Regions from separate parts of the Paenibacillus sp. FSL M8-0142 genome, predicted to be linked through region 1. Evidence: riboswitches for the same ligand, from Rfam matches in the RefSeq annotation. Region 1 holds a riboswitch; each other region holds the start of a gene.
What was found. A riboswitch is a leader RNA that binds a small molecule or an ion and turns the genes downstream of it on or off. The one in region 1 is predicted to bind thiamine pyrophosphate.
Positions count from the first base shown of each region.

Region 2: linked by a shared signal. The riboswitch ahead of NSQ46_RS10595 (YkoF family thiamine/hydroxymethylpyrimidine-binding protein) and the one ahead of tenA (thiaminase II) in region 1 are both predicted to bind thiamine pyrophosphate.
Region 3: linked by a shared signal. The riboswitch ahead of NSQ46_RS27470 (ABC transporter substrate-binding protein) and the one ahead of tenA (thiaminase II) in region 1 are both predicted to bind thiamine pyrophosphate.

Region 1 covers NZ_CP152008.1:5,413,431-5,423,867, forward strand. The annotation lists gene NSQ46_RS24680 (BglG family transcription antiterminator) at 1-1,012, opposite strand, end outside; gene thiE (thiamine phosphate synthase) at 1,241-1,915, opposite strand; gene thiD (bifunctional hydroxymethylpyrimidine kinase/phosphomethylpyrimidine kinase) at 1,912-2,745, opposite strand; gene thiM (hydroxyethylthiazole kinase) at 2,742-3,602, opposite strand; gene tenA (thiaminase II) at 3,741-4,445, opposite strand; TPP riboswitch at 4,845-4,948, opposite strand; gene NSQ46_RS24705 (DUF4179 domain-containing protein) at 5,112-6,515, opposite strand; gene NSQ46_RS24710 (RNA polymerase sigma factor) at 6,475-7,008, opposite strand; gene NSQ46_RS24715 (iron-siderophore ABC transporter substrate-binding protein) at 7,357-8,385, opposite strand; gene NSQ46_RS24720 (iron ABC transporter permease) at 8,585-9,568, shown strand; gene NSQ46_RS24725 (iron ABC transporter permease) at 9,565-10,437, shown strand, end outside.
Region 2 covers NZ_CP152008.1:2,219,016-2,229,452, forward strand. The annotation lists gene NSQ46_RS10555 (hypothetical protein) at 2-187, shown strand; gene NSQ46_RS10560 (nucleotidyltransferase family protein) at 559-1,107, shown strand; gene NSQ46_RS10565 (class I SAM-dependent methyltransferase) at 1,186-1,893, shown strand; gene NSQ46_RS10570 (NUDIX hydrolase) at 1,896-2,381, shown strand; gene NSQ46_RS10575 (methyl-accepting chemotaxis protein) at 2,530-3,780, opposite strand; gene NSQ46_RS10580 (class I SAM-dependent methyltransferase) at 4,004-4,726, opposite strand; gene NSQ46_RS10585 (nucleotidyltransferase domain-containing protein) at 4,866-5,564, shown strand; gene NSQ46_RS10590 (sporulation protein YjcZ) at 5,681-5,779, shown strand; gene NSQ46_RS10595 (YkoF family thiamine/hydroxymethylpyrimidine-binding protein) at 5,854-6,459, opposite strand; TPP riboswitch at 6,559-6,662, opposite strand; gene NSQ46_RS10600 (nitroreductase family protein) at 6,837-7,439, opposite strand; gene NSQ46_RS10605 (ABC transporter permease) at 7,972-8,925, shown strand; gene NSQ46_RS10610 (iron chelate uptake ABC transporter family permease subunit) at 8,915-9,862, shown strand; gene NSQ46_RS10615 (ABC transporter ATP-binding protein) at 9,859-10,437, shown strand, end outside.
Region 3 covers NZ_CP152008.1:6,050,515-6,060,951, forward strand. The annotation lists gene NSQ46_RS27455 (EAL domain-containing protein) at 1-240, opposite strand, end outside; gene NSQ46_RS27460 (GGDEF domain-containing protein) at 453-1,991, opposite strand; gene NSQ46_RS27465 (VOC family protein) at 2,294-2,677, shown strand; TPP riboswitch at 2,877-2,988, shown strand; gene NSQ46_RS27470 (ABC transporter substrate-binding protein) at 3,109-4,149, shown strand; gene NSQ46_RS27475 (MTH1187 family thiamine-binding protein) at 4,253-4,546, shown strand; gene NSQ46_RS27480 (ABC transporter permease) at 4,543-5,298, shown strand; gene NSQ46_RS27485 (ABC transporter ATP-binding protein) at 5,489-6,319, shown strand; gene NSQ46_RS27490 (TatD family hydrolase) at 6,701-7,543, shown strand; gene NSQ46_RS27495 (aspartyl-phosphate phosphatase Spo0E family protein) at 7,679-7,855, opposite strand; gene NSQ46_RS27500 (extracellular solute-binding protein) at 8,127-9,677, opposite strand; gene NSQ46_RS27505 (carbohydrate ABC transporter permease) at 9,766-10,437, opposite strand, start outside.

The DNA of each region.
Region 1 (10,437 bases):
AATGCAATTTTAACCCGTTCAGCAATACGGGGTCCCTGGAGAAAGGAAGCATATTCAGCTCCGACATCCGCTGGGTCAGCTGCTCAACCAGGCGGGGCAAGAGGGGGTGGCTGTCTGCCAGATCGCTTCGTCCAACGCCCTCATTCTCCTGCGTGTATCGGATCTTCCCGCCAAGCAGGTGCAGGGTTAGATAAGCGGTTTCCTCCTTGGAGAAAGGGACGGCAAACAGTTTTTGCAGCTGCTTCAAAAAGTCCGTCGCCCATGCAAATTCCGTTTTGTTTCCCAAAAAGGCCATGTCCTGATCAGAGAGCGAAATCGGCTGACCCAGCTTGGTCCGTTTGACCATGAGCAGAATATGCAGCATCAGGCTTTCAAAGGTTTCATCGGTGAAGCGGAGCTGATGCTGCTTTTGCAGCGCCTTCAACTCATGGGACACGGCTGCAATCTCGTGCGGTTCAAACTGGTTACGCATCATCTGTCCCGTCAACTCCGGACGGTTGATCAATTGGTTCAGCCGCGCCAGCGCCATCCGTTTGTTCTTCTCCGTACCCTCAATCATGAAGCCTACGCGCTGCTTCGTCACTAAACTCAGATCAAAGCTTCGCAGCCAGTCCGCAATCTTGTCCATATCCCGTCGGATAATCGCCTTGTTCACGTAAAACGGCGAAGCCAGGTTCTGCAGGGTTACGGGCTTCGCGTTCATCAAGAGCCGATATGCCAGGTGCAGCACCCTTCCCTCATCGGATTCATCCTCGCCGGTACGCTCGTTGGAATACAAACGGTGGAACAAATCAGCCCGATCCGCTTCTCCAATCTCCAGATAGACGCCAAGTCCCGGCCTTTTCACCAGACGGCCACTGGAGTGCTTAACGATATATTCTTCAATCACCTTCAGATCGTTACGGATCGTCTTCTCCGAGCACTCGGTCTGATCCGCGAGATCCTGAACGAGCCATTGGCGGTTCGTTTCCATTAACAAGTTGCGAAAAATCTCTTTTTGCCTGTTATTCATTCCGGTCTCCTATTCAGCTTATTGGGAGAGCTCACGCTTCGTAGAGCAGGTACATCGTCCTACGTATATCATATCCGGGTCGCTATGGCAATCTGAACGGGGACGTTACACGGGAAGGGAGCTATAAAAGGGCTTGTTGACAGGAAAACGGAGCGAGCGGTAAACCAAACAAGGATGCCTCAAAAGTCGGCACCCTTGTTCTTGATCCGCTTATAATCCTCGTACAACTTAAGAAATCCCTTCGGCTCCTCGGCGTATCTTTCCCATAAAAGCCTCCACAGCCTCCTGCGCCGACGCCGCTCCCGTCACGGCGGATATCACCGCGACGCCATCCGCACCCGCTCCAATCACTTCCTCCACGCGCTCCACGGTAATCCCGCCAATGCCAACGATCGGCAATCGGATTCCAGCTTCGCGCAGCTCACGGAGAATTGCCGGGCCTTGCGCAGCCTTGGCATCATCCTTTGAGCGGGTCGGATAGATCGGTCCGATGCCAAGATAATCGGCACCATGGAGGATCGCGCGCCGGGCTTCCTCCACCGTATGCGCCGAGACGCCCAGCATCCGGTTGCCGATCCGTTCACGTACCGAAGCCGCAGATTCGTCGTCCTGGCCGATATGCACGCCGTCGGCGTCCAGCTTCAGTGCCAGCTCTACATCGTCATTGACGATGAAGGGTACGCGTGCTTGCCGGCACTGCTCCTGGATCCGGCGAGCCAGCCGGAGCATCGGCTCCCCGTTGAGGGCTCCAAGTCCCTTCTCACGAAATTGGACCATGGTTGCGCCTCCAGCCAACGCCTCCTGCACGACCAAGCTAGGCTCGACGATGCAGTTCACGCTGCCGAGCACGAGGTACATCCGCAGATGCCGCCTCATCATCTCAGGTGCCACTCTGCCTGTCATTGCAGCACCTCCTGACGGCGGCGATTGTATGCCCAATGATTGGTCGGGCCCTGTCCCTGCCCCAAGTTTAATCCGTCCTCAATGGCCGCTTGAATGAATAAACGCCCGCTCTGAATCGCATCGAAGGCGCTCAAGCCCTGGGCCAGACCTGCCGTAATGGCTGCAGAGAACGTACAGCCGGTCCCATGCGTATGAACGGTGTTCACGCGCTTGGCGCTGAGTTCCGTAAAGCCGGTGCCGTCATATACCAGATCCACCACCTGATCTCCATCCTCCTCGAAGCTGCCATGACCGCCCTTGATGATGACGATCCGCGGACCGAGCCCGCCGATGCGGCGAGCCGCTTCCCGGCAGTCATGCCTCGTGCGGATTCCCATTCCCGCCAGCACCTCCGCCTCCGGAATATTAGGCGTCACCACCATCGCCAAGGGAAGCAGCTCCCGCTTTAGTGCATCAACCGCTTCAGTACGCAGCAGCTCCGCACCGCCCTTGGCGATCATCACGGGATCGACAACGACGTTCTCCCAGCCAAACGACCGGATCTTAGCGCTGACCAGGCGGATAACATCCGCATGAAACAGCATCCCGGTCTTTAAGGCGTCCACGCCGATATCGCCGCCCACCGCCTCGATCTGCTCCGCCGCCGCTTCCGGCGGGAGCGGATAGACGCCATGGACGCCCAATGTATTCTGCACCGTTACTGCAGTCAATGCCGACATGCCGAATACGCCCAGCTCCTGGAACGTCTTCAGATCCGCTTGAATGCCTGCGCCGCCCCCGCTGTCGGAGCCGGCAATCGTCAGTGCTCTCGGAATCCGCGCGTCTGTCATCGGGACATGCTCCCTTCCGTCAGGATGTCCGCTTCGCGGACCGATGCGTGCCCTTCGAGCGAACCGGAGTGGAGCTTTGCAAGCTCATCCAGGAAGGCGATCTGGAAGCTGCCCGGCCCGAGTCCGGCCGTTTGCTCGGCCGCGCGGGCGGCTGCTGCCCCATAGAAGGCAAGGCCAGCCGTCCCCGCCAGCAGCAAATCCGGCTCCACAGCGGCGAAGGCCCCGAGCACGGACGTGAGCAGGCAGCCCGCCCCGGTTACTTTCGTCAGCATCGCATGCCCGCCGCGAATGATTCGCGCCGAAGCACCGTCGCTAATCACGTCCTCCTCTCCAGTGATAGCCACCACCGTATTTAGCCGCTGTGCAGCCCGCAGGGCCAGCTCTAAGTTCCCGCCGGACGCAGAGTCGTCTGCATCGACCCCCTTGATCACCCGGACTTCGCCGATCAGATTGGCAACCTCGGCCGCATTGCCCCGCACCAGGGAAACCTTCACTTCACGCAGGATCCGCAGCGCAGAAGCGGTCCGAAACGGCGTTGCCCCCGCTCCTACCGGATCGAGGAGGACCGGGACGCCATGCGTATTGGCGGATTGCCCGGCAAGGATCATCGCATCCACTTGTTCGCGGGACAGCGTGCCGATGTTGAGCACGAGCGCTCCGGCAATTTGGACCATATCCGCCACCTCGTCGGGGGAATATGCCATTACCGGCGACGCGCCCAGCGCGTATAAGCCGTTGGCCGTAAAATTCGTAACCACCACATTGGTCATGTTATGGACAAGAGGCTTCTGCTGCTGCACCTTCGTTAAAAGCCCCGCAAGCTCCGAATCCCATGTATTTCCGCTCATTGCCATCATCCTTTCCCATTCTTTTCTTGGTTTTTGGCATATGACATACGACATATGAAACCCATAATCTCATCTCAACCCGAATTCTGATTCATTCTCAAAATGCATGACCTTTCGTTACCCCTGTCTGTCCCATAACTCAAATGCTCAGCGCCCATACCCCGTGGCATCGACCAACGGCTGGAACGGCACGGGCCATTCCTCCTGCTTGTAAGCCATGTCCCAGAACATATACTCCAGCTGGCAGCTCAGCATGAAATGCTCGCGCATCCGCTCGCGCTCCTTCATCGTCGCTCCTTCCGCCCACGCATCCACACGGCCAAGGAACTTCCCTGCCGCATCCTCTCCGCGATTCCCGTAAAAATGAATCCATTCATGGAACGGATGGGTGCGATCCGGCTTAACTTCATCCAGCAGTCTGCGGCCGATCTCATAATACGTCCACGGACAAGGAAGCAGGACCGCCATAATTTCGCCGAGGGTTCCCTCATGCGCAACGGTCAGCATGTGACGGATATAGTGGTGCGCAGACGGTGCAAGAGGGTAGCCCTGGAGCTGCTCATAGTTCACTCCCGCGACCGAGCAGAAATTTTGATGCGGATGCACCTCGCTGTTGAGGATAAACGCAATCTGTTCGTTGAACGCCGCCATATCCTCCCGGCTCGTGCACTTGGATATGGCGACGCCATAAATGCGAATGTAGGCATTCAAATACTCGAAGTCCTGCTTCACATAGTGAATCAGCTGTTCGCTGTCCAGCTTCCCGGCGGCAATTCCCCGCACGAAGGGATGGTTTACGATCGCCTCAAAAATTCCGTCCGCCTGCTGGCGAAGCTCTTGGGTAAACGTCATGGTTTCCCCCACCTCCATCTTGAAATGAAGAGCAGGAAGTCCTCCTAGCGACCCGGCAATCCCGGAATCCGGGCAATCCTGGCATTGGCAGCCAAGCATCCGTTACATGTCCCACAAACCTACGCATACCGTGCATCCTTTTCATAATGGTAACGGCTGCATCCGGGATCCGGCAGCCGTTGTACCCGGCTACATGAGCATATCCGGCATCCCTTTATGTACACGGCATATGGCAACCTTGCATGCTGCTAGCTCGTACTCGTGCGCTATCGTGCTGGGCAACGAATATGCAGAAAATTTACGTTCTTCGGAGCATGACAAACAAAGCCGCCCCGAAAAACGGAGCGGCTTCAGCAATAGTCCTCTTGCCCGGCAGAAGCAGGAGCAAAAAGGACTCTATCCGTGAAGGCTCCACTTTCCTACGCTAGTACGAACTAGATCAGGTTCAAAGGGTCCAAGATACGCTCTTGTCTCAGCCGCTGACGGCTCCCCTAGTGGACTTCCTATTCTATTGACTATTACTGTACATAGGTTTAGCGGTGGTGTCAAACGTTTCCGTGTTTGCTACAATACTCGGTAGATATAACCCCCTAACCCCCTTATTCCAGAAAAAGGTGACCGTTCATGCTTTCATTCGCAAATGCCATCAATTGACCGATGCTTACCTTATTGAAGCGGTATTGTCATTTCGAGCTCTTTCAGGAAAATAGGTTTTTTGTATTCATGGGTGACAAAGACTGGCTGTTGATCCGAATTTAAGGCCGGGAATTCGGTTACGTAAGCATTATTTTTGGCATCAATTAACCTCGTCTTCGTTTCCTCGGAAGGAATGATGTACATGTCCCATGGGTAAAAATTGTACTTGCCTTCCAAATCCTCGAGGATCAACTCGGTTTGCTGAAGGGGGTCAGTGACTTCTTTCCGGTAATGTACGATCGTCTTATCTTTTAAGCGTTCCACTTTCGTCACTAAGAGGCGGCCTAATTCCCCTTGAGGAATAATTAGAGGATGATCGGTCGACGGTTCATGCTTCATCGGCACTCTAATTCCATATACCGGCACATCCCCGCGCAAATACGGACGGAACGTAATGGACTTCGGCGTAACAAGAGGTAATTCAAATCGAAAGGTTCCTAACTGAACATGTGTACCGTCTTCGACGTAGCCATCTCCATCCATCTCATAAGGTTTGAACTCCATTCCAGTATCAGTAATAGCTAGGATATCATACATGGGATCTTGCGCTTTAGCTGCCGGCCGCCTGTATACTAGCTCCACGTCCATCGTACCCGTACCGGATTTAAAGCCTATTTTCTTAATCAGCAGGGTGGTTTCTCCATCCGTTGCACTCCTCATCGGCATCCATGATTTCGTTCCGGAAACGGTCTTTTTAATGGGAATTGAAAAATCCCAATGACCTTTAACTCCGTCCACGTTTGCTACCTCGATCGTTAGTTCGAATTCATCCGGTAACTTCTGTTTGAATGGCAGCAAGCTGATTTGTCCAATTCCTGTTTGGCTATCAATAGGTAGAGGACCGCTGCCACCGACACGGTCTGCGTATGGCTTGCCGTCAATTTTGAATTTGATTCCGTCTATGAAACCATGCCTACCGGAGAATCCATCCTCAACCTGTTGTATATAACCGATGGAGAGACGATCACCGTCATACATCACCTCTTGAATTTGCAGCGTAATCCCGTTGTCGCTCACAGCTTGCAAGACTTGCGCCGTCATTCCATTTTCAGAAGCTGTTTTCAAGGCTGTTTCGCGAACGTACTGGTGCAGCTCCTGACGCTGGAAAACAGAACCTACGAACGGTATTTCTTGTAGTACGGATGCCATAATAGGGGAGACGAAGCCGCTGCCGAGTATCACTGCACAGGCCACAAGGGTTCCGACTGCGGTTAGCGACAAGCGGCGGATAATCCGCTGTGAGCGGTTATTATGAAGCATGCCTGTACAATCCTCGCTGCTAACACTGTACCGCACACGCTCCATCAAACGGTCTACATCGGTCTCCATTGATTCATAGGATCGTTTCGCATTCTGAATCTGTTGGTCGATCATGAACTCCTGCCTCCTTTAGCGATCGGTTAAGTTTTGCTCTTCCTCGTGCCAGTCTAGATTTCACCGTTCCTGTCGGCACGCCGGTAATGTCTGCGATTTGCTGGACGCTCAGCTCTTCAAAATAGTGAAGGACGATGGGAATGCGCATAATCAGCGGCAATCGTAAAATCACTTCATACATCTCGTTGCTCGTTGCCAAACGCAGAACGGTCTCCTCCGTACTAACGGACAATCTTTCGGGAAGAAGATTGGTTACGATCTCGCGAAAACTTCGTCGCTTTGCCATTTTGCACTCGTTTATGACGATCTTCGCCAGCCAAGGAAAAGGATCTCGCAGCTGATCAAACGTCCCCATCGCATAATATGCTTTGATGAATCCGTCCTGGACGCGGTCATCGGCTTCGGCCTTGCTGTGAGTCAAGGTATACGCAAGCCTGTACAATCGGTTCGTATACTTCTCCATCCAGTCCCTTAGTCTTTCTTCCTGCTCCACGAATCTCACGCTCCTTTCACAGGTAATATGCAGATCAACCGCTGTCGGTTCCCAAAGCGCTCAGAAAAGCAGGGGCTTGCGCTAGTCTAATTAACTACAGGGCATATTTTTGAAAGAATAGAATCTGGATCATACGTCGGTTCAAGTTGCGGAAAAAAGTCAGGAAAAATGGCGAGATATTCCTTTTCACACCATCGAACCGTCCAATTGTTACCCGGTGGCAATGCTTAGTGTTTGACGAATGCGAAAACACTGGACAAACGAAAGCAGCCTGTTGAGCGGACTCAACAGGCTGCTTTTACTAGTATCCCATCATACTCTCTATATAAAATGGGGGCAGGACACGATTTATTTCTCCAAGCCGTAAAATTCATACAGCTGATCAATCATCAGGTTTGCCGCCAGAATGCCACCTGCGGTGTTCCAAATCGCGTCATCGACCTTATGGGCTTGACCGTTCTTAACGACGTTCAGGTTTTTCCACAACGGATCGTTGACCCATTCCTGCTCGGTCTGGTTGGCGCCGCCGTCGCCGGTTTCGTACGTGAAGTAGAACAGTCTGTCGGCATCCACCTCAGGAAGCCGCTCCTTCGTGATCTCGTCCACGAAATTGTCCTTCGCGTTCTTCGTCATCTCATTACGTGCGATGCCGATCTGATCGAAAATAACCCCCGAGAAGGTGTTCGTATGGTAAACGCGCGTCTTGCCGGCCATGAAACGCACCACAGAGACGGTCTCATCCAGCTTGCTACCGGCTTTCTCCTTGAAATCCTGAATACGCTGGTCGTACGCCGCGAGAAGCTCTTCCCCTTCGCTTACCTTGTTCACTGCCTGTGCGTAGAGCTTGAAGTTGTTCTGCCATTCTCCGCGAAGATCCTCCGCAAATACCGTCGGCGCGATCGCCTTCAGCTGCTCATACACTTTCTCCTGACGCATTTTGTTGCCGATGATCAGGTCAGGCTGCAGTCCGGCAATCAGTTCAATGTTAGGCTGGCTCTCCTCGCCGACCACGGTAACGCCTTCCATCTGGTCTTTAATATGCGGGTACCACGGATCGCCTGTCCAGGATTTAACGGCGCCTACCGGCTTCACGCCCAGTGCGAGCAAGGCTTCCGTTCCTTCGTTCGTAAGGACGACCACTTTTTGCGGCGTGCCCTTGATCGTTTCGGTTCCCATCGCATGCACCACTTCGTACGAATCGCCGGATGCACCGGAGCCGTTATTCGCAGGAGCCGTTCCGCTTTCTTCGTTCGATGGCTGGCTTGCATTATTCTGCGTTCCATTCGATCCGCAGCCTGCGAGTATGACAACCATAATAAGCGCCAGCAAGCTCCATTTCAGCCCTCGGCCCGGTTTCTTAGCTGTTCCTTGTCCCATTCCTATCGTAATCCCCCTCGTATCATTTCCGCTTTATTGAAAATCATTATCACTTACCGATTCAAAACTATAACGGTTTCCAGCAAAAATATCAATATATTTTTTGAGAATGATTATCAAGTTCATTGACAGATCGGCTCCCTTTCACCTAAAATTCATATGAACTTAATAATCCATGAACTTAAGAAAGTGAGTATATATGCGCTTACTCGGACTATTGATATCGCTGCTGGCGCTTGCCGCCGCGATGATGGGCAGCATCGCGTTCGGCGTAACGAACATTCCGCTAACGGAAGTATGGAACTCGTTCGCTCACTATAATGGCGGCAACGAGCATCTCATCATCCTGACCGCAAGGGTTCCCCGGGCACTCATCGCAGCAGCCGTAGGGGCGAGCCTCGCAGTCGCAGGCGCGTTGATGCAGGTCATCACCCGCAACCCTATTGCATCGCCCAGCACGCTAGGCGTGAATGCCGGTGCAGCCTTCTTCATTATTATGGCCGCAGGCTGGCTCGGGGTTGACGGGCTGCAAGCATTTACCTTGGTGGCCCTGATCGGCGCCGCTGTCAGCGGAGGCATCGTATTTATGCTCGGCAGCATCGGCCGTGACGGCATGACCCCGGTCAAGATTACGCTGGCAGGCGCCTCCATGGCCGCATTCTTCCACTCCTTGACCCAAGGACTGATGCTCTCCGACGGTAAAATGTTCGACCAGGTGCTGATCTGGCTCGTTGGATCGGTTGCCGGTCGGGACTTGAACCAACTGAACGCCGTCTGGCCTTACATGGCGGCAGGTATGCTGATCGCCCTCCTGCTCGGGCGGCATCTAAACGCGCTCTCCATGGGCGATGACATCGCGCAAAGCCTTGGACAGAAGACCGCGCTTATCAAGCTGCTTGCTGCGGCCGCAGTCATTCTGCTGGCTGGCGGATCTGTTGCCGCCGCCGGACCGATTGCATTCATTGGCATTATTATTCCGCATATCGTGCGCTATTTTATAGGAAATGATTACAGATGGATCTTGCCCTACAGCGCGGTGCTCGGCGCCATCCTGCTGGTAACGGCCGATCTGGGCTCCAGGTATATCGCGATGCCGAAGGAAGTTCCTGTCGGCGTTATGACGGCAATCATCGGTGTGCCGTTCTTCGTGTACATTGCCAGGAAAGGAAGGCGAACATCATGAGCAAGCACCGCATCCTCCGTGGAGGAAAGGCCGGCATCTCATTCATGCTGGAGCGAAGAACCGTCTGGGTATCCCTCATCCTGCTTGCCGTATGCTTCATCGTCATTGTGGTTAGCACGGGCATGGGAAGCCAGCCCATATCGCCGCTGAACGTCATCAAAGCGCTGGCGGGCAAAGCCCCGCCGATGGAGCAGGTCATCGTCATGAAGCTCCGGCTGCCACGGGTGATCATCGCCGTGCTGATCGGGGCGGCGCTGGCTGTAGCCGGCGCCATCCTGCAGGGCGTAATCCGCAATCCGCTCGCCTCTCCTGACGTGATCGGCATGACGGAAGGCGCATCGCTCGGCGCGGTGCTGTTCATCTTCCTGTTCACCGGAACCGTATCGATTCACTGGATGCCGCTGTTCGCAATCCTCGGCGCCTTCCTCATTACCGGGCTGCTGTACGTGCTGGCCTGGAAAGGGGGCGTATCGCCGCTTCGTCTCGTGCTGATCGGCATCGGGGTGTCTGCGGCGGTCAAATCGATCTCGTATATGCTGATCATCTCCGGCCCGCTCCAGCTGGCCGATCGCTCTCTTACTTTTATGGCAGGCAGCATATATGGAATGTCCTGGGATAAGGACGTTATGACGCTGCTGCCATGGGTAGCGGTCCTTCTGCCGGTGACCTGGCTGCAGGCCCGCAATGTGAACATCCAGGCACTCGGGGACGATGTTGCCAGCAGCGCGGGCGCCCATGTGCAGAAGCAGCGCCTGCTGCTGATCGGCTTAAGCGTGGCGCTTGCCGGGGCGGCTGTCTCCATCGGAGGCGCGATCGCCTTCATCGGCTTGATGGCCCCGCATATGGCCCGCAGGCTGGTCGGACCTTCC
Region 2 (10,437 bases), 3.2 Mb from region 1:
AATGGCCAAGCAAAAAAGAGGAAAGGCGCTGTGGCATCTGCCCAGCCGAGCCCGGGGCACGTGTCCGGTGTGCGGAAGCACGCGAACGAAGCTGCTGTATCCGCGGACGAAGACGGACGGAACGGCACTGAAGGTGTGCAAGCGCTGCGACGTCGCATCACAGGAGCGAATTGACGCGGCGGTCTGACCGGCGGTTGCGGTACTCAAAGGCGATTTGATTGTAATCAAGCCTCAAATCCTGCTCGGGTGGAGTCTCGATCTACTAAGGGGCTTTCGTTTGCTTAAAGGAATATCTTGTGAACTTTGCTGTATTGCCGGCAGGGATTAACTGGAATATAATAGGTTTACTTGTTGACTGAGCATAGACCGTTTTCCATTAGGAGGCGGTCTTTGGCTTTTTCGCGGGAGGATGTAATCGTTCGGACGAGCCTTCGCCGTTATTCCTTCTGTAACTATTTTTCTGAAAATGCAGCTAAGCCTTAAAGTTGTGCGCTCGGTTAAAATCAGTCTTGTTTTCAAAACTTGGATGTTACGGCATGCTTGCAGGAGGTGAATGGAATGTTAGAGGAACGCTTAAAGAGCTGGATCAGGGAGCATCAGCCATTAATGGCTGATTTGCAGCGGGTGCGGGAGCTGGACCTGCCGCAATGCTATATTGCTGCAGGCTATATCCGCAACTATGCGTGGGATATTCTCCATGGATATGATCGTTCCGATCGGCACAGCGATATCGATGTGGTGTTTTTTGATCCGGACGATGCTTCCGAGGACCGGGACGAGCATCTGGAGCGGAGACTAAAGGAAGAGACGCTGAATCCCAAGTGGTCCGTCAAGAATCAGGCCCGAATGCATATCAAGAATGGGGACGGGCCTTACCAGTCAACAGCAGATGCGATGTCGATGTGGCCCGAAACCGCTACGGCCATCGGGGCTAGGCTAAATCCGGCTGGAGGAATCGAGCTGATCTGCCCGTATGGACTGGAAGATTTATTCGGGCTTCGCGTCAGGCGCTCCCCCGCATTCTTAAAGCGTGAGTATTATCTGGAAAGGGTACTAAGAAAGGAGTGGGCGAGCCAGTGGCCGCTGCTTACGATTTTTGAGGATTAGCGCTTGAAGCCTGCCCTCATTTAGCGGCACATGTGGACATCGCCTAAGCTATGCCGCAACAGGAAGGGAGAGATCGAGATGAGTGATTTTCAGCAAGCCCGCGAGAAGGAAATAGCTTATCACGAGCAGTTTTACGATCAAACCGCATTGTTTGAGCAGGGGACCTGGCTGGCGCGGCCAGTAGCCGCGGTTATGGATCATCTGGAGCTGCTGAAGGTCCAGAACATGCGGGTTTTGGATTTAGGCTGCGGCGTCGGCCGGAACAGCATTCCGATGGCTCAGCGGATCCAGGACATGAACGGGACGGTCGTCTGTGTGGATCTGCTCGAGTCGGCAATCACGAAGCTGCGGCAGTATGCCGAGCAGTATGGCGTTGCGTCCCATATCGAGACGCACGTGGCGGATGCCCAGTATTTTCGAATCACGCCGGGCATGTATCATTATATTGTGGCTTGCTCCTGCCTCGAGCACCTCACCTCGGAGGAAGCGTTCGTTGCCAAGCTCGAAGAGATGCAGGAAGGCACCGCTCCCCTTGGTATCCACTGCATCATGATCAACACGAATGTAAAGGAAATAGATGTGGAGACGGGCAAGGAGCAGGAGGGCTTGATCGAACTGAATCTTCCAACGGAACGCGCCTTCTCGATCCTGCATCGTTTATATGCCGATTGGGAGATCCTATGTGAGCGGCAGGTCCATCAGGAAATTCCCGAGGTCCACGACGGCAGGGATATAATGTTTTGCGGCGAATGGATTACCTTCACTGCACGAAAAGGAGCGCGGTAAGTTTGGAGAAATATACCCATCTCGGCATTTATGGCGTATTGATTCGCAGTCAGCGCCTATTGCTGGTTCAGAAAGCCCGGGGTCCTCATCGGGGGAAATGGGATCTGCCCGGCGGATCGGTCGAGTTCGGAGAAGAGCCCGAGCGAACGCTGCAGCGTGAATTTCTGGAGGAGACAGGCCTATCGTCCGTCCAGGGAACGATTCGGACTGCGGTCTCCTATACGATGATCTATCAATATGATGAGAACAGGCTGGAGGAGCTCCATCATATCGGGATCATCTATGATGTTCAGCTGGCGGATGAGCCGGCAGGTTTGAAATCGGAAGGGGACGGCGAGGATTCGTTAGGCGCGGCATGGATTCCGCTGGAGCAGCTGAGCGGGCTGCCGCTGACGCCGTTTGCGGAGATGATGGCTGAACAGATCATGGGCGAGGACGATAAGCGGATCACGAAGAATGATCTCAAGCCGCACATGAGCGAGGAATAATTGGTTTTTCCAAAGTATTTTCTTGTGAAACGTAAAATACGGCTTCCGCGATCCAGGATCATCGAACCAGGAGGAGCATCGTGAAATGCAAAAAGCAGGCCCGAATCGGAGTGAAGCCGATTCAGGCCTGCTTCTGTATGTAATTCAGCTAGAATTTGAAAATATTGATCGTCTTCTGCAGCTGGAAGACAGCGTTGTTCATTGCCTCTGCTTCTTCGGCCATCTTCTTGATTGAGGTAATCCCCTCGTTCATGGAGGCGGATACCTGCTCCGTCCCTGCTGCGGACTGCTGGGTAATGGCCGAAATGTTCTGAATGGCGGCGGATATGCTCTGCGCGCTCTCCAGCATGGACTCGCTTTCCTTGGAGAAGGCGGCAATCTGCTCGGTGATGTACTGCACGCTGCTTACGATCTGCATGAAGACTTCCTCGGCTTCCCGGATCAGCTCCGTTTGTTGGCGCACGACATCCTCATTGATCTTAATGTTCTGGGTCGCATGCTTAATGTCTGCCTCAATGCTGCGAACCAGATTGAACACTTCACGCGTGGAGGAGGTCGATTCCTCCGCGAGCTTTCGAACCTCCTGGGCTACAACGGCAAAGCCGGCGCCGTGCTCGCCGGCACGGGCCGCCTCGATTGAAGCGTTTAATGACAGCAGATTCGTCTGATCGGCCAGCTCGGATATCGTTTCGGTAATTTTCGTAATGCCTTTGGCGTTTCGCGCGAGCGCATCAATGGATTCGGATACTTTGGCCGTTGCCTCGATATTTCGCAGCATGCCGGCCGATTGCCGGGATACCGATTCTCTTCCTTGCTCCACCAGCTGCAAAGTTGCCATCGACCGGGAGTTCATTTCATGGGTTGAGTGGGTGTAATTGCCGACCTTCTCCTCGATTTCCTTGATCGAGTCGGTCATTGCGGACACGTCCTCCGATATTTCGCCTGCTCCGACGGCCAGCTCTCCTGCAGAAAGCGATACCTGGTTCATGACCTGGATAAGCTCCTGATTTTTCGTTGATATATTCCGGCTTGAAGCCATGACGCTGCGGGTGATGTCGGAGGTTTCCTGAAGGATTTTGCGGAGCTTGTCCACCATGCTGTTGAAGGTTCTGCTGAGATCATTCATTCCGCCCATCTCTTCTACCTGGAAGGTAAAATCTCCTTTGGCAATTTTGGCGGAGACGCTGGAGATTTCGGAGAACGTGCTCGTAAGCGCTCTCTCAATGACACGGGAAAGTGGATAAGTGAGTCCGATTAGCACCGCAACAAGTACGATACCAATGACCGCTTTGCCTACGAGTATAAAGGCGATCAGCATTGGAAGCGCGAACAAGGCGGCAATGAGATAACAGGCTGCTGTGATTTTTTGAGCGATCGGGAGTCTGTTGAACCATGCCATACGAATGAATCCTCCTCAAGCTATATAGGATATTTTTACCATGATTATATCATCGTGCGACAAAAGTAGATACAAGGAATTACAAAATTTTCAATCAGGTGAGTCTAAAGACCCTGAATGAAACCCGGAAGATTCTGATCTAATGTTATCCTCGTACAGAACTCGTGAAAAAGAGAGCGGATTTGTGAACGCTTATGCGCTACAAACCCGCTCCAACGATTGTCTATTTCTCTGCCCGGAACAATGCGGAGGCCAAATATTCGGTGTTATCGAGAATCATGCGGTCATGCTTGAAGACCGTCTCCCAGAGTGCAAGGTCGAGCAATATTCCTTTATCCCGCTGCTCATAGGCATCCAGATGGCGTGTCTGTTCCTCCTTCAGCTTCTCGTTGAAATGATTGTATTCCAGCACCTCGGCCTGCTTGAAGCCGCTGCCCAGCAGCGCATCGCGCCATTTCTCCCGGTCCATGAGGCGGGGGATGCCGAAGAAGGCAAGCAGCTCGTTGAGCTGCGGTTCAGGCATGCTCTTATCCAGAATCAGCTCCCTGTCCATTAAAATTCCGCCGGCATCCAGAACGCGGTAATATTCCGGAATGGAGCGCGACGTATCGGTGAAGACGGTGACCGACTCGGCCAGAATGACATCGAATTGATTGTCCGGAAAAGGCAGCGAGCATACGTCTGCCTGAAGAAATTCCACATCACTGCCCATCGCCGCTGCTCTTGCTTTTGCTTTTGTAATCATATGCTCATTCAGATCAATGGCCGTCACTTGGTAGCCTAGGCCGGCTAGGTGACAGGCCGTTCGGCCGGTTCCGCAGCCAACCTCCAGAATTCGGCTGCTCGGCCTGATAGGGTACGAATTCAGCATTCTCAGAGTGGCCTCGAATCCCCCGGGGTGGGCGCTGCCCATCCCTAATTTGGACAGCATGTTAATGTAATTCATCGAATGGATCCCTACTTTCGTTATCTGCATAAGGATATTTGTTTATTTACCATATGATTGAGGTACGTTTGGGGTTTTCGCTGAATTTACTATTTTGAGCCCTTTTTTTGAAGATATGAGCGGTTTGGGGGAAATACGCATGAAGATGGAGCCGATTCAGGCCGCAAGGAAGGTCGTGTCGGAACAATATCCGGATTGTCTGCTGGCTGTACTGGGGGGCAGTGCTTCCAGGGGAGAGCATAACGAGCACTCAGACCTTGACGTGATCATTGTAGAGAGAGAAGGCGAAGGGCTGAGGAGAAGGACGATTGAAGCTGCCGGCTGGATCGTAGAGCTGTTTATTTTATCTAGCTCCGGCTATCGCGAAGATTTTGACGCAGGCATCGTTGCGGCGAATCCGACGTTGCAGCGGATCATGGCTGAAGGCGTTGTTCTCTGCTCGCTACCGGAAGGGGAAGCCATTCGCGGGGAGGCCCAGGCTGATCTGGATTACGGCCCGCTGCCATTAACGATGTCCGATATTGACGCAGCCCGGTACATGATCACCGAATACATGATGGATCTTAAGCAGGCCAAAGGGGACGGGGAAGCCTGGTTTACCGTTCAAAAAATATCGACTTTGCTCTGCGAGTTTGTCCTGAGGGTGAACCGGCAATGGACGGGGGAAGGGAAGACGCTGTTCCGGCTGGTCTCCGGCTTCGATCCGCATTTTAGCGAGCGGTTGGTGCAAGCGCTGGAGGCGATGTACCGTACCCGGCAATCGCATCAGCTCATGAAGCTGTGCGAGCAGGTTTTGCTCCCTTACGGAGGCCAGCTGCTTGTCGGATATGAAGAATAAGGCCATCGGCTGGGGGAAAAGACAAGCGGTACAGCTGCCGTGACCGTCGTTCTTTCCGGCTCATACCTTAATATGTGATGACATCACGTATTTCAATAAATCCAGGAGGGATCGTCATGAGCGGAGCATATGGTGGAGATGTTTGGGGCACATCAACGGGTATTATACTGGTTCTCTTTATCCTGCTCGTAATCATCTCGCTTGCTTGGGTTTAATTCATCAAGGATACGCGGTGGATAGCACAAGGACTCGGCATATCGCCGGGTCCTTGTCTGCTTAAGCGTGCATATTATACGCTATTCTGCTTTGGCGATGGACTGTGCGCGGAGACGACAGCGGTCATCACGAGGTGGCTGGTATCTGTCTGGATGGCATGCTTGAACGCATCCTCGAGGGATTCGAATACGCGAGTGAGCGTTCCGTCGAGACGGCTTGCGTAATGGACGCTGCCCCCGAAGGTTCCCTTTTCCTTGGCGCGCTGCACTTCTCCGTAGATAATATCCATATAATGCTCGGTTCCGAGCGGATACAAGGCGAACTGGCAGGCGGTTTCAATATCCGCGTGTGGTCCAAGCTCGCTGTTTAACACCCCGGAATCCTCAGACATATAGACATCCGCATCCGTATCGCCTGGGCAGCCGATGGAGTAGGTCCCATTAAAGACTGTATGTACGCCGGAAGCTGCCGCATGGGCGAATATCGCACGGGTAACGTCAAATACGTGCTCGGCACGTCCGCGAACACAAGTACTGACATCATCGGTATGAATCCATACCTTATCCGTATGCACAGACTCCAACGCCCCCACAATCACTTCGACGAAGCGGTCCGTCATCGGAAATACCGAGAACCGGCAGCCAACAATCCGGCTGGTTCCGCATGCTAACTCATTCATTGTAGATTCCTCCTGCAGCATAAATTTGAGAATGCAAAATAACGCAAAAAACCGCACCCTAAGGGATAAGTGCGGCGATGTCTACGCGAAAAATACATAAACATGAACGCTACACTTCCCCACGCTAGCATGACCTAGATCGGGTAGTAAGGGTTAACGGCGGTCCTGCCGTTTCTCAGCACAAGGCACCCCTAGTACAGCAACACAAGATATGAAATTTTGCTTAGATGCCGGCCGGTCCAAGCTTTCGAAAGAGGGCGGCTTCTTACTTGGTAATTGTAACGTCTCGGCATCGAAAAAACAATGTCACTGCAGCAAAAAACCGCCATGAGGAGCTTTAATAGGCTTCCTGATGGCGGCTCTTGGTCTTGTTTCGCTTACTTGTAAACTTTCACGCGATCTTCAAGCGGAGCAAATTCCTTGTCCCCTGGCTCAGCAGCCGGCTTGCCGAATGGCATTTGTGCAATCAGCTTCCAGTTTTCAGGAATGTTCCATTCAGCTTTTACTTTTTCGTCGATCAGCGGGTTGTAATGCTGCAGGGAAGCACCCAGTCCTTCGGCTTCCAGCATTGTCCAAACGACGAGCTGAAGCATGCCGTTCGACTGATTCGCCCATACCGGGAAGTTGTCGGCATAGAGCGCAAAGTTTTGCTGAAGCCCTGCGATGACATCGTTGTCCTCGAAGAACAGCACGGTGCCATAGCCTGCGCGGAAAGAGGCCATTTTCTCAGCGGTGGATTTGAATGCTTGCTCGTCGCCCACCACTTCCTTCAGAATGCCTTCCGTAATATTCCACAGCTTGTCATGCTGCTCACCAAGCAGAACGACCGCGCGTGCGCTTTGGGAGTTGAAGGAAGAAGGCGTGTATTTCACGGCATCTTTCACGATTTCTTGGATACGCTCATCGGAGATGACGGAATCCTTGCTGATCGCATAGTAGGAACGGCGATTTTTAAGTGCGGTAAGGAAGTCTTTAGACATGTTGATAAACCCTCCTGAGTCATGGTTTGGATTGCATACGCCTGATAAAAAGATGTCCTATCATTCAAGCAAATATGCATTAAGGTGATCGCTGAAATATGTTGAATTATTATTCCTTAACAACTTACTAATTGTAAGAAATAATACTTCCGTTAGTATGTTATTATATCACATTGGTCATTGTCAACCCTGTGATTGAGAATTTATAGATGAAATACCCCGTGATTGGGAGCTAAAACAGGGGAAGGGATTTTTTATTTCCTATTTATAAGAGAGGGCGAGGAGAACAATGGAAGGATTGAGGACAACAACGGCTAATTTCTGCCAAGCTTCATATTATGAACAATTGATGAACAAATCATGCAAAGATTAATAATTTAATTGAGTTTGATTCTCAATTATACTTGTCGGTTGAGAATGAGGGTGATATAATGCTTATCAGAACGTAATTGATAATCAATCTCAATGAGAATGATAACTGAATTACGAGCTGACGAAATGATTTAGAGACATATGCATAGAAGGAAGAGCCATGAAGATCATTTACTTAGCCGCAGCCGTTGTGGCGCTTTCCATCGTCTCCTTATTTATCGGAGTCAAGGATATTTCGCCGCTGGACTTATTCTCCATGACGGAACAACAACAGCATATTATGCTCGTCAGCCGCTTGCCGCGTCTAGTCAGTCTAATTCTGGCGGGAGTCAGCATGAGTATCTGCGGATTGATCATGCAGCAGCTTAGCCGCAACAAATTCGTATCGCCGACAACGGCGGGAACCATGGATTCCGCAAGACTGGGAATTCTCGTTGCGATGCTCGTATTCACGACAAGCGGACCGCTTGTGAAAATGCTGGTGGCTTTTGTATTCGCTCTGGCCGGCACGTTTATCTTCATGAAGATCCTGGACCGGATCAAGTTCAAGGATGCGATCTTTATTCCGCTCGTTGGACTCATGTTCGGGAACATCGTAAGCTCGATCGCTACGTTCTTCGCTTATAAATATGATCTCATTCAGAACATGTCCGCATGGCTTCAAGGCGATTTTTCCATGATCATCAAGGGACAGTACGAACTTCTGTATATCAGCGTTCCGCTGGTCATTCTGGCCTACCTGTTCGCCAACAAATTCACGGTTGCCGGCATGGGTGAGGAATTCGCCACGAACCTTGGACTTCATTACCGGCGCGTCGTTAATTTGGGCTTGGTCATTGTAGCGCTGGTAACCGCATCCGTCGTGTTGACGGTCGGCGTGATTCCTTTTCTCGGTTTGATCATACCGAATATTGTAAGCCTGTATCTGGGAGACCATTTGAAAAAAAGCCTTTCCCATACCGCGCTGCTAGGGGCCGGATTCGTTCTGTTCTGCGATATCCTTGGCCGGATCATCATATACCCATACGAAATTCCGATCAGTCTGACCGTGGGCGTGCTCGGAAGCGGTATTTTCATTTACTTACTGATGAGGAGAAAGGCTTATGACTTATAGAGCCAAAATCGGCCTGCTGGCCGCGGTGGCAATTATCCTGGTGGCGGCCTTTCTGTTCATCGATCTTGGCGGCAGTTGGGATTACGCCTTCCCGCGAAGAATCAAGAAGGTGCTGGCCATTATTCTGACCGGCGGGGCGATCGCCCTGTCTACCACGGTGTTCCAAACGGTCACGAATAACCGGATTTTGACGCCGAGCGTCATGGGATTGGATTCTTTATATATTTTGATTCAGACGACAGTCATCTTCGTATTCGGTTCCTTTACGCTGTACAAACTGGGCAGCAACGCAAATTTCCTGATCAATGTCGGGGCCATGATTCTGTTCGCCGGCGTGTTATACCGGCTTCTGTTCCGGAGGGAAGGCAACAATATTTACTTCCTCCTCCTAATCGGCATGATCTTCGGAACCTTGTTCTCCAGCATGTCCTCCTTCATGGAGGTGCTGATCGATCCGAACGAGTTCCAATACGTAGCGGATAAAATGTTCGCCAGCTTTAACAATGTGAAGACCGATCTGCTGATCATGGCGAGCATTGTCGTTGCCGTTACGCTCCTGTACTTCGCAAGATTCACCAAGTATCTGAACGTGCTTGCGCTCGGGCGGGAGCAGGCGATCAACCTCGGCGTGAACTACGATTATGTTGTAAAGCGGCTGTTGATCGTCGTGGCAGTGCTGATCTCGGTTGCTACCGCGCTGGTGGGTCCAATCACATTCCTTGGACTGCTGGTCGTTAACGTTGCTTATGAATTTATGAAAACCTACCGTCATTCCTACTTGATATCAGCTTCCATACTGATCAGCGTCATCGCATTGGTTGGCGGTCAATTGATTGTAGAACGGGTGTTTACCTTCTCCACGACGCTCAGCGTCATCATCAATTTCATCGGCGGTGTTTACTTTATATACCTGCTATTAAAGGAGAGTAAAGCATGATCCAGGTTACGAACGTATCGAAAGTCTATGGCGGCAAAAAAGTCGTCGACAACGTGTCGGTTACGATCCCGAAGGGCCAAATCACGTCCTTTATCGGTCCGAACGGGGCCGGTAAGAGTACATTGCTGTCCATGATCAGCAGATTGACGGGCAAGGATAGCGGACAGATCATGGTGGACGGCAAAGAGGTCAGCCAATGGAAGAGCGGCGATCTGGCGAAGAAGGTTTCGATCTTGAAGCAGTCGAACCACATCAGCCTCCGCCTGACGGTACGCGAGCTCGTATCCTTCGGACGTTTTCCTTACTCCCAAGGCAGGCTGACGGCGGAAGATGAGAAGTATGTGGATGAAGCGATCGCGTATATGGAGCTTCAGGATATGCAGCATAAATACCTGCACCAGCTCAGCGGCGGTCAAACCCAGCGCGCCTACATCGCGATGGTCATTGCCCAGAACACCGAGTATATCCTGCTTGATGAACCGCTGAACAATCTGGATATGAAGCATTCGGTGCAGATTATGAAAATACTCAGAAAGCTTGTCACCGATCTGAACAAAACGATTGTCATCGTCATT
Region 3 (10,437 bases), 640 kb from region 1:
TCCAGTGACACAGAAGGACAGCTCATCACATAGATTTCGCGGAAGGGATTGCAGACACTCCATAATGGAGATCAGATCGGAACGTTCCTTATAGTTCACAGCACAACTCTCATTGTGTTCCTGCACCGTGTAGCCGTTCTGTGCAAGCAAGCGCACAAGCTCTTGCCGAGCAGGCTTCATATGAACGGTTCTTCCTTGGTCCTCAATCGCTTCAAAGGTGCTGCAATTGTCGCAAATCATGTTCGTCCTCCTTGGCAAGCAAGCTCTCACTATGCTTTATCGGCATTTAGAATATGATTTCTTTGCATTTTATGGATTTCTATCAAACTTATGACCTAATTTTACTGCAAATGCGTAATATCTATGTTAAAGCGACTCTTGATATAGCAAAAATCGACAAGAATTGCCGATAACAACTGACTTTCGACGATCCGACAAAGGAATCGCACCTTTTAATCCGCTTTCTTATGAAGAAGCTGCAGCAGCATGGTCTGCTCTACGTCAAAATGCCACCGGGCATGCCGCTCCTTCGCCGCATACATCGCCGTATCCGCACGGCCGATCAGCTCCTGGTCATCCTTGGCATGATCGGGGTAAACCGCAATCCCGATGCTCGGCGAGGTGTAAATTTCGGTTCCTTCCAGCTCATAGGGCTCGCTCAGCAGCGTCCAGATATCCTCCGCCATCCAGATCAGCTCCTGATCCTCTCCGGCCGGATACAGCATAACCGTAAATTCATCGCCGCCGAGCCGGGATACGATTACGCCCTTTGACTCCAGCGAATGGAGGCGCTGCGCCACCTTCTGGATCAGCAAATCCCCCGCACGGTGCCCATACTTGTCATTCACGCGCTTAAAACGGTTCAAGTCCATATACAGCAGTCCGACACGGAAACCGGCCCGATCTGCTTCGCCCAAAGCTTCCGAAAGCCTGGCGTTAAAATAACGACGGTTATACAGGCCCGTCAAATCGTCGCGGTGCGCGAGCGATTCACTCTTCTGCAGGCTGACATGCAGCCTTTCGAACAAGCGGTCATTCTCGACCTGAATCAGGATTTGCCTGATCAAAATGAGAATGAAGCAGAGGGTCAAGCCGGTAAATAGACCGCTCCATCCCCCGAACCGATGGGCCATCAGGGCAAACATTCCGCCAAGGACGCTGTAGGGCAGCAAATATCGTACGATCAAGGTTCCTGCCGGCCACGGCTTCTTCTCGGATAGGGATCTCCTCCCCCTTCGAGGCAGCGTTTGTCCACCCGCAAAGCCGATAAAGCATGCAGAGAGGGTGTGCAGCGGATATACATATAGGCCAGCTCCGATGTTCATGAAACTATCAAGAAAGATCCGAAGGACATCCCCGAGCGCAAATGCGCTTCCACCAAGGCACAGGAAGATGACCGCCCGCTTGTGCAGCTGCTTAGTGTTAAAATACACGACCAGCGTAAAGAACATCAGTACGATTCCGCACAGCGGATAGAGCATCGCTCCTCCGGCCGACCTCCAGACGGTATCCGTCCCGCTCTCCATCTCCGGCTTAATGAGATACTCCCACCCCACCGTCATCAAGGTAATCGCAACAATGATGATGTCCAGGGTAAACCGAGCGCCCCGCAGCGGACCCTGCACTCGTCTGAACAGGTAAATCAGGGCACCGGCGAACAATAGAGCTTCCAAGCTCCAGAACAGTTCCGCCAGCCGGATGGATCCGCCAAACACCCCTCCAATCCATTCATCACCCGCATACAGGATGCGCCCTATTGCATCGCCGGCCAATCCGGCTGCAATCAGAAGCCAAAATCTGCGAAGATGGCCTTGCTCATACCGACTGCCAATCACCCCGATCAAATACGCGAATGCGGCTATCGGAGCCATAATGGCTAAGATGCGGTGAAGCAATAAAGCGTCCGGCATCCACAGGGCCAATATCCATTGGATCAATGCGTATCCAATCGCGAGCCGAATATATATGGAATCGGATGGACCCGGGCTCATTCATATCCCTCCCTGAAACAAAAGGTAGGCTTGGTCATTCATGATGAATAGGTCTTTCGAATTAAAGCGTTTCCATATCCAATCATACTTTTAGCCCGAGGAAAAGTAAAGAAAGAAGCGCCCAACAACTGGATATTTATAGGCATATAGGCCGCGTAGAATCGTTATTTGCGGAATTGTCCCGGGATTGTAGTCACTCAATCCCCACTTGACACATGGGGTTTATGTAGTATTATTCTTTCATATCAACGTATCTTTGGTTTTATATCCTAGCATAGTTTCATGGAAGGGGTTCTTGTAAAATGGGACAAAGACGATTGGACCATGTAGGCATTGTCGTAAGGGATCTGGAAGCAACGATCGCTTTCTATACGAAGGTGGTCGGCCTTGAGCTCAAGGACCGTCTGACGCACACGAACGGTGTCATCCAGCTGGCTTTCCTCGGCTTTAACGGCAGCGATGAAACCGAGGTCGAGCTGATTCAAGGATACAGCGACTCCCTTCCTGCGGAGGGAACGGTGCATCACTTTGCCGTCAGCACGGACGACATTGAAGCGGAATATGCACGGGTGAAGGAGCTGGACGTTCCGCATCTGGATGAGGAAATCGTCACGCTGCCCAACGGCTACCGCTATTTCTTCGTGCACGGTCCGGAAGGCGAATGGATTGAATTTTTCCAGCGCTAACAGGCCAGGTCTAAGGTTGCCCGCCCGCATATAGAGACTCCTATGGGTCGCCTGGATCATTCGGGTCTTCCATGCCTGGACAGCCACTCATCCCGGCGACCTATACGAACGTAGAAAATCGCCTTCAGGCATGGGGCGTTCCCGTACTGGACAGGTGCTTCCGGTAGGTCTATAATAACGGAAGTATAACCCGTAACTTCATAAATACCGGGGGAGCTGGAATCGGCCGGCTGAGAGTGTATCCCATAGAGATACTGACCCTTATACCTGATCTGGGTAATGCCAGCGTAGGAAGCCATAAGATTGCGGCTGTTCATAAGCCGTAGTATATACTTACGCCGTCATGCGCTCCGATACGATCGGGGCGTTTTTTGTTGTTGTTATGAAGTTAATACGGAAAATGGAAGACATATAAGGAGAGGAGAAACACGATGAAACAACGTACATGGCTCTCTCTGCTGCTCGCCTGCGTCCTGCTTCTGGTCGCTTCCGCCTGCGGGGCAAGCGGCCAGAACGGCGGAAGCGCGCCCGGCAAGCAAGAGACTGCCGGAGAAGGAGAACAGCCGGCCAAGCTCCGCGATGTCCAATTGATGCTGGACTGGTCGGCGAACACGAACCACACCGGATTATATGCAGCCAAGGAGCTCGGATATTATGAGGAGGAAGGGCTGAACGTGCAAATCGTACAGCCGGGCTCCGGGGGAACCGATGCGATGGTCGCTTCCGGCAACGTACCGTTCGGCATCAGCTATCAGGAGGGCGTAACGCTCGCCCGGACACAGGGGCTGCCGCTGGTTTCGATCGCAGCCATCATTCAGCATAATACGTCCGGATTCGCTGCACCGAAGGATCGAGGCATCCAGAAGGCCTCCGATTTTGAAGGAAAATCCTACGGAGGCTGGGGCTCTCCGATTGAGGAAGCCGTCATGAAATCGATCATGGAGATCGATGGAGCCGATGTGAACAAGGTCAACATCGTGAACATCGGAGACGCCGATTATTTTACGGCGGTTAAGCGGGATATTGATTTCGCCTGGATCTACTATGCCTGGACAGGCATTGAAGCCCAGCTTCGCGGCGAGCCGCTGGACATGATCTACGTGAAGGATTATTCCGAACAGCTGGATTATTATACGCCGGTCATCGTAACGAACGAGAAGCTGATCGCGGATGACCCGGAGCTTGTCAAAGCGTTCATGCGCGCAACGTCCAAAGGCTATCAATATGCGATAGACCATCCGGAAGATGCCGCGGCACTGCTGTCGAAGGCAGTTCCCGACCTGGATGCCGAGCTGGTGCTGGAAAGCCAGAAGTGGCTCAGCCCGCGCTATCAAGATGACGCGCCGCGCTGGGGCGAGCAGAAGGCCGAGGTTTGGTCCGGATATGCCGACTGGATGTTTGAGCGCAAGCTGCTGGAGAAGGAATTGGACGCGGAGCGCGCGTTTACGAATGAGTTTTTGCCTGACAAATAGGAGAAGCACTCCCCGCAGCATTGCAATGCTGCTTCGCGGCTCATCGGCATGAGGCTTAACGGCCGTGCAAATGAGAACCCATATACGAAAGGACGATTGACTCATGGCGAATACACTGCTGAGCATTCAAGTCATTCCGCGTACGCCGGACGGCGGAGACAGCATCCCTTATGTGGATGAAGCCATAAAGGTAATCCAGGATTCCGGCGTCAAATACGAGGTCCATGCTTTGGAAACAACGATGGAAGGCGAGCTGCCCGAGCTGCTCCGTATCGTGGAGCGCATGCATGATGCGCTGGTGAAAGCCGGGAGTCCGAGCATCATCTCCCAAGTCAAAATCGCACATCATCCGCAGGGCATCAGCATGGATAAGCTCACGGAGAAATACCGTCCATGAAAAGCTGGTGGAGCTCGATATGGCCGCCCGTCGTGGCGGTCCTCTTCTTTTTGATCGTGTGGCAGGCTGCGGTCTGGATGTTCGATATCGAGAAATTCATTCTGCCTTCGCCGACGGCTATCGGGCATGAAGCCATCACCGGGGCGTCGGGACTTATGGAACACACCTGGGCTACCCTAAAGTTAACCGTGATCGGATTTGCCATCGGAACCGGTATCGGACTCCTGCTCTCTTTGGCTCTGCACAGGGTACCTTTTCTCAAAACAGCCCTTTATCCGCTTCTCATCTTAAGCCAGAACGTGCCGACCATCGCCTTGGCCCCGCTCCTCATGATCTGGTTCGGGTTCGGCATGCTGCCGAAGGTCATCGTCATTACGCTCGTTTGCTTCTTCCCCGTAGCCGTAGCGGCCCTCGACGGGCTGGCACGGACCGACCGCACGATGATGAATTATATGCAGATGACGGGAGCCACGCCGTGGCAAATCTTCACCAAGCTGGAGCTTCCGCACGCGCTGCCATCCATCTTCTCCGGGATTCGGATCGCGGCCACGTATTCGGTCATGGGGGCGGTCATCGGGGAATGGATCGGGTCTGACCGGGGAATCGGCTATTATATGATGCTGCAAAAATCCGGGTACCGGACCGATCGCGTATTCGTGGCCATTCTGGTTATCGTGCTGCTCAGCCTGCTCATGGTAGGCGTTATTACCCTGCTGGAAAAACGGCTGATCCGCTGGAACCGGAAGCATTGATTGGCATGGCTTGGCTATATAGATGCTCTCTGCTTCATAAGTTGAACGATTGGACCGGGATGCGGGGCAAATACATGCAGGGTTCCTCTAAGCATCGCGACTGCTCCCCAGATTATAAATGGTTCTTTCAAATTCAGGTTACAGATAAGGTTGAAATCAGGGATCTTAATAAAGAAGGGAGGCTGCCCATATGCCGCAGCGAGCGACTGATTCCGTCTTGAATTCAACCGGCGGCGCAGCCGCCGCCCCCGCTCCTGCCCTGGAGGTCCGGGGGATTCGCAAGGTGTTCCGCGAGCGGCGCAGTGAAGTGCATGTGCTGGAGGAGCTGTCGCTTAGGGTGCTTCCAGGGGAATTCGTATCGATCATCGGCCCTTCCGGCAGCGGAAAAAGCACGCTCTTTCACATCATCGGCGGATTGATTGCGCCTGATGCCGGCCAGGTCCTCATGGAGGGACGGGAGGTCACCGGGGAGAAGGGCCGCATCGCCTATATGCCCCAGCAGCCGGCCTTGTTCCCGTGGCGGACGATTGAGGACAACGTCCTGCTGCCGGAGGAGCTCCGGGGGATCTCTAAAGCTTCCGCTCGCGCCCATGCCCGCGCTTGGATGGAACGGGCCGGGCTTGGCGGCTTCGAGCAGGCTTATCCGCATACCCTATCAGGCGGGATGCAGCAGCGCGCGGCATTTCTGCGGGCGCTCATGAGCCCGCAGGAGGTCATGTGCCTCGATGAGCCGTTCAGCGCGCTCGATGCCCTGACCCGAAGCGACATGCAGCGCTGGCTGCTCGATATATGGGAGGACACGCGGCGCTCGGTGCTGATGATCACCCATCATATTGAGGAGGCGCTGCTGCTCTCGGACAGCATCTATATTCTGTCCGCGCGTCCCGGCTCGGTTCTGAAACGGGTCGAGGTTCCGTTCACCCGTCCTCGCCGGGAGGATCTGCTGCTGGATCCGTCCTTCATCGAGCTGAAATCCGAGATTTCAGCCGTGCTGCGGCAGGAGCAGCAGAAGCGCAATTGACTAGCAGGGACTGCTATCAGGACGCTGACTTGTTATGCTTCCGGCTGCATTCAAGATGCTGACTTGTTATGTTCCAGCCGCTTTCAGGTGCAGATTTGTTATGCTTCAGCCGCTGTCAGGTGCAGATTTGTTATGCTTCAGCCGATTGTAGGAAATGTTAACTTGCCATTCCTCGGAAGCTTCGGTATGCGTGCTATACCAACTTCATTTGATGCGGATTCAGATCCCATTCCTCAGACGGAACAGCCGGCTGCATGCATAAGCAAGCGGCCGGCGGCTGTTATAGGTTCCGGCACGGAGCCGGATATGTAAAGAATAGCTTCTATATAATATATGTAGAGACAAACTGTAAGAACATTGGAAACGAAAGGAGGGCTCATTATGGCATCCGGAACAGCTTCAACCTCATTACCGCTTGAAACGTATGATCGCGCGGATATCCCGCTCATCGATACGCATATCCATCTCGACAGCTATTCGCTTGCCGATCAGGAGAGCATCGCCTCGGCGCTCGCGATGGGAAACGTCCAATACATCATCACCGTGTCCATGAATCTGCCCTCTTGCAAACGCAATCTGGAGCTGTCGCGAATCTACGGGGACTCCATTAAGCCTGCTTTCGGCTATCACCCGGAGCAGCCTCTCCCCTCTCCGGACGAAACCGAAGAGCTGCTTCGCTGGATGGAGAACCATGTCCAAGACATGGTGGCGGTCGGGGAGGTCGGCCTCCCCTATTATGCAAGACTGGAGGCTGAGTCAGCAGGACATTCGTGGGACAACGCGCCTTATATCGAGCTGCTCGAAAGATTCGTCGCCTTTGCGAAGAAGCACGATAAACCGATCATTCTGCACGCCGTGTATGAGGATGCGGATACCGCATGCGATCTGCTCGAAGCCTACGGGATCGCCCGCGCTCATTTTCATTGGTTCAAGGGCTCACGCGATACGTTAGACCGGATGGCCGCAAGCGGCTATCATATCTCCTTTACGCCGGATATCCTTTATGAAGAAGAGATCCGCGATATTGCGAGAATGTATCCTCCGCAGCTGGTCATGACCGAGACGGATGGTCCTTGGCCGTTCGAGGGTCCCCTTCAAGGGCAGACGACCCGACCGGAAATGACCGCCCTTGCCGCTGCCGCTTGGGCCGAGCTGCAGGGGATTTCCGAACAGGAAGCGCGCAGACAGCTGTATCGAAATGCCGCGCGGCTGTACGGACTATAAAAGCGAACGATACATGCTGGCCGAAGGCAGCTTTTCGTTGGTTTCGACGGTTGATATACTATCCATGGTTCGCGGAGTAATGTGAAATCGGAATCTATGAATCTTGCGTTTCGGTAAACCGCTTCAAGTCAATCTTTATGCAATCGGCTTGTCCTCCCGAAGGAAGCGGTTATACTGATTAATCAGCTCGTCCAGCACCGCCGATTGCTCGAGGACCTTGGGATGATTAAAATCACGATATCGCTGCTTCATCTTATGAAGCTTATTTCTCTCTCGCTCGATATCAAATTTCATGCCGTCCTTCGTTTTCATGATTTATGCCTCCCTTATGTAATATTTTATACTTTAATGTAAAATTCTAGAATGTTTGATGTTAGACATCAGGGAGGCATAACACAGAGGCTCGGAAGCCTGTTATAATACGGAATAATCACTGCAGGGCTTGAAGTTAGCGCGCCCCTTCACATAAAAACAAGGCCGTCCATGAGCAGAGTCTTCTCTGCCCGGACGGCCTTTTTCATATATAGATGCGAGTTCAAGTCGCCGGCTTTTCAGCACCGAAATTTGAACAGCCTCTATAAAATTATTTCAGGTACTTCTCCTGATACGCCTTAGTCATTTCTTCCGTAATTTCCGCCATCTTCGGATCATTCTTGATCGTTTCGATCAATTGATCATACGCTTCAATCGGCTCCTTGCCCGTAATGACCATGACGCGCATGTCTTCCACTTTCTTGGAGATTTCAGGATAGTATTTATTATACGCCTCCGAATACAGCTCTGCCGAAGGATTCGGCACCTTGACCGTCTTGCGCTCCGTTACGATCTCCACGTTGCGCTGATATACCTCATCCGGCATCCCCACGGCGCTGATCGCCATATCGTCGCTCACCAGATGAATCATATTGTTCAGGTTTCCGTCTCCCGTCTTATCGATTGCCGCTTGCGGCGTTGCCACCTTCTTGCCGTTCTCTACCTTGTAATGAACGCCCTCGAGGCCGTACGTCAGCATCTCGTTGCCTTCCACGCTGTAGCCGTAGTCAAAGAACTCCAGAATTTTCTTCACCTTGGCTTCCGGAACCTTCTTCGGAATCAGATATACGCCATAATACGGCGAGCCTGAAGGAGTATATTTCACCCCATTCGCATTTTCCAAATAAGCCAGCGGCATCAGGTCCGCCTTCGGATCAACCTCCTTCACCGGTTGACCGGTTACCCAGGCATGGTTCATGGACATGCCCCCGACTCCGGCCTTGGCGCTGCGCATCGTATCCATGACCTGCGAGAACTTCATGATGGCGAAGTCCTTAGGGAACAGGCCATCGTCATAAGCCTTTTTGATCCACAGCATAGCCTCCCTCGACGCATCCGACGTGATGATCGGAGATAGCGTATTATCCGGCTCCAGCTTCCAGCCCCCTTGCGTCTCGTTGAAAATATTATAAATATAAGCAAGCGCGCCCGGGTTGGCCGCGTACGGAATTTCATCCGCTTGGCCGTTCCCGTTCGGATCTTTCTCCTTAAAGGCCTTTAGCACGTTATAGAATTCGTCGAGCGTCTTGGGCGTTTCCAGTCCCAGCGCATCCAGCCAATCCTTGCGGATCATCGGGAACACGCCGCCGCCATAGCTCGGATAGTAGCGCGGAATAACCATGTTCTTGCCGTCGACCTTCGTGATCTCCCACATTTCCTTCAGCTCTTCGCGGTTTAAACTCGGATAATCCTTAAGGAACGGGGTCAAGTCCCAGAACACCCCTTGCTTCAGCATTTTCTGCAGCTGCGGGTTCTGCATCGATTCGACGAACGTTACTTCCGGCAGGTCGCCGGACGCAAGCATGACGTTAATTTTCTCCTCCGCCGTGGAAGGGGACAGCCAGGTGATGTTCAGCTTGGTGTTGGTTCGCTTCTCCAGCTCCTTCCAGAGAGGATTCGTGTTATCGATGAATTCAGTCGCGTAGTTCAGAGTCTGAATCGTAATGCTTGTCGGCTCTCCGCCATCCTTTCCGCCTCCGCTGCCGCTGGCGGTGCCTCCCGAGCCGCCACCGCATGCACTGAGCAGGAGCGAGCTGGCCAAGATCAGTAAGCTGGCCGTCTTAACAAGCGATTTTCCAGGCTTGAGCTTCATTGTTTTCATAAAATGGACCTCCCTTTATCATTGGATTGGCTTCTGTCTGAACCTGATGGATAATGGATGTTGTATCCATGTGTAACCATATATCGAATCATTCCTTGACGGAGCCTACCATCGCCCCTTTGGCGAAGTGCTTCTGCAGGAATGGGTACACCAGCATGATCGGCACGGTTGCAATAACGACCGCCGCCATTTTCAATGTTTCGGTCGGAACCTGCCGGTTCACTTGGAACGCAAACCCTCCGCCATTGCCTGATCCCATCGTTGTCGGATCGACGAGCATATTTTGCAGCAGCACCTGAAGCGGCCACATCTTCTGGTCGTTAATGAACATCAAGGCGTTAAAGTACGTATTCCAATAGCCGACCGCGAAGAACAATCCGAAGGCAACGAGGGCAGGCAATGACAATGGCAGAATGATGCGCCAGAACACGCCGATATCATTGGAGCCGTCGATCATGGCGGCTTCCTCCAGGCTGACCGGAATGCTGTCGAAGAAGCCCTTCATGAGCAGGACATACCATGCACTGGTCAAGCTCGGCAATATAAGCGACCAGACGCTGTCGATCAGTCCCAGATTGCGGACGACCAGGTAGAGCGGAACGAGCCCCGGCGTGAAGAGAAACGTGAGCAGCACCATGATCATCATCGCTTTGCGGAACCGCAGGCGTTTACGGGACAATGCATACGCCATCCCGCCCGTAACGAGCAGGCTGAGGAGCGTGCCGATCGTCGCCAGGAACACGCTCACCGATATCGAGCT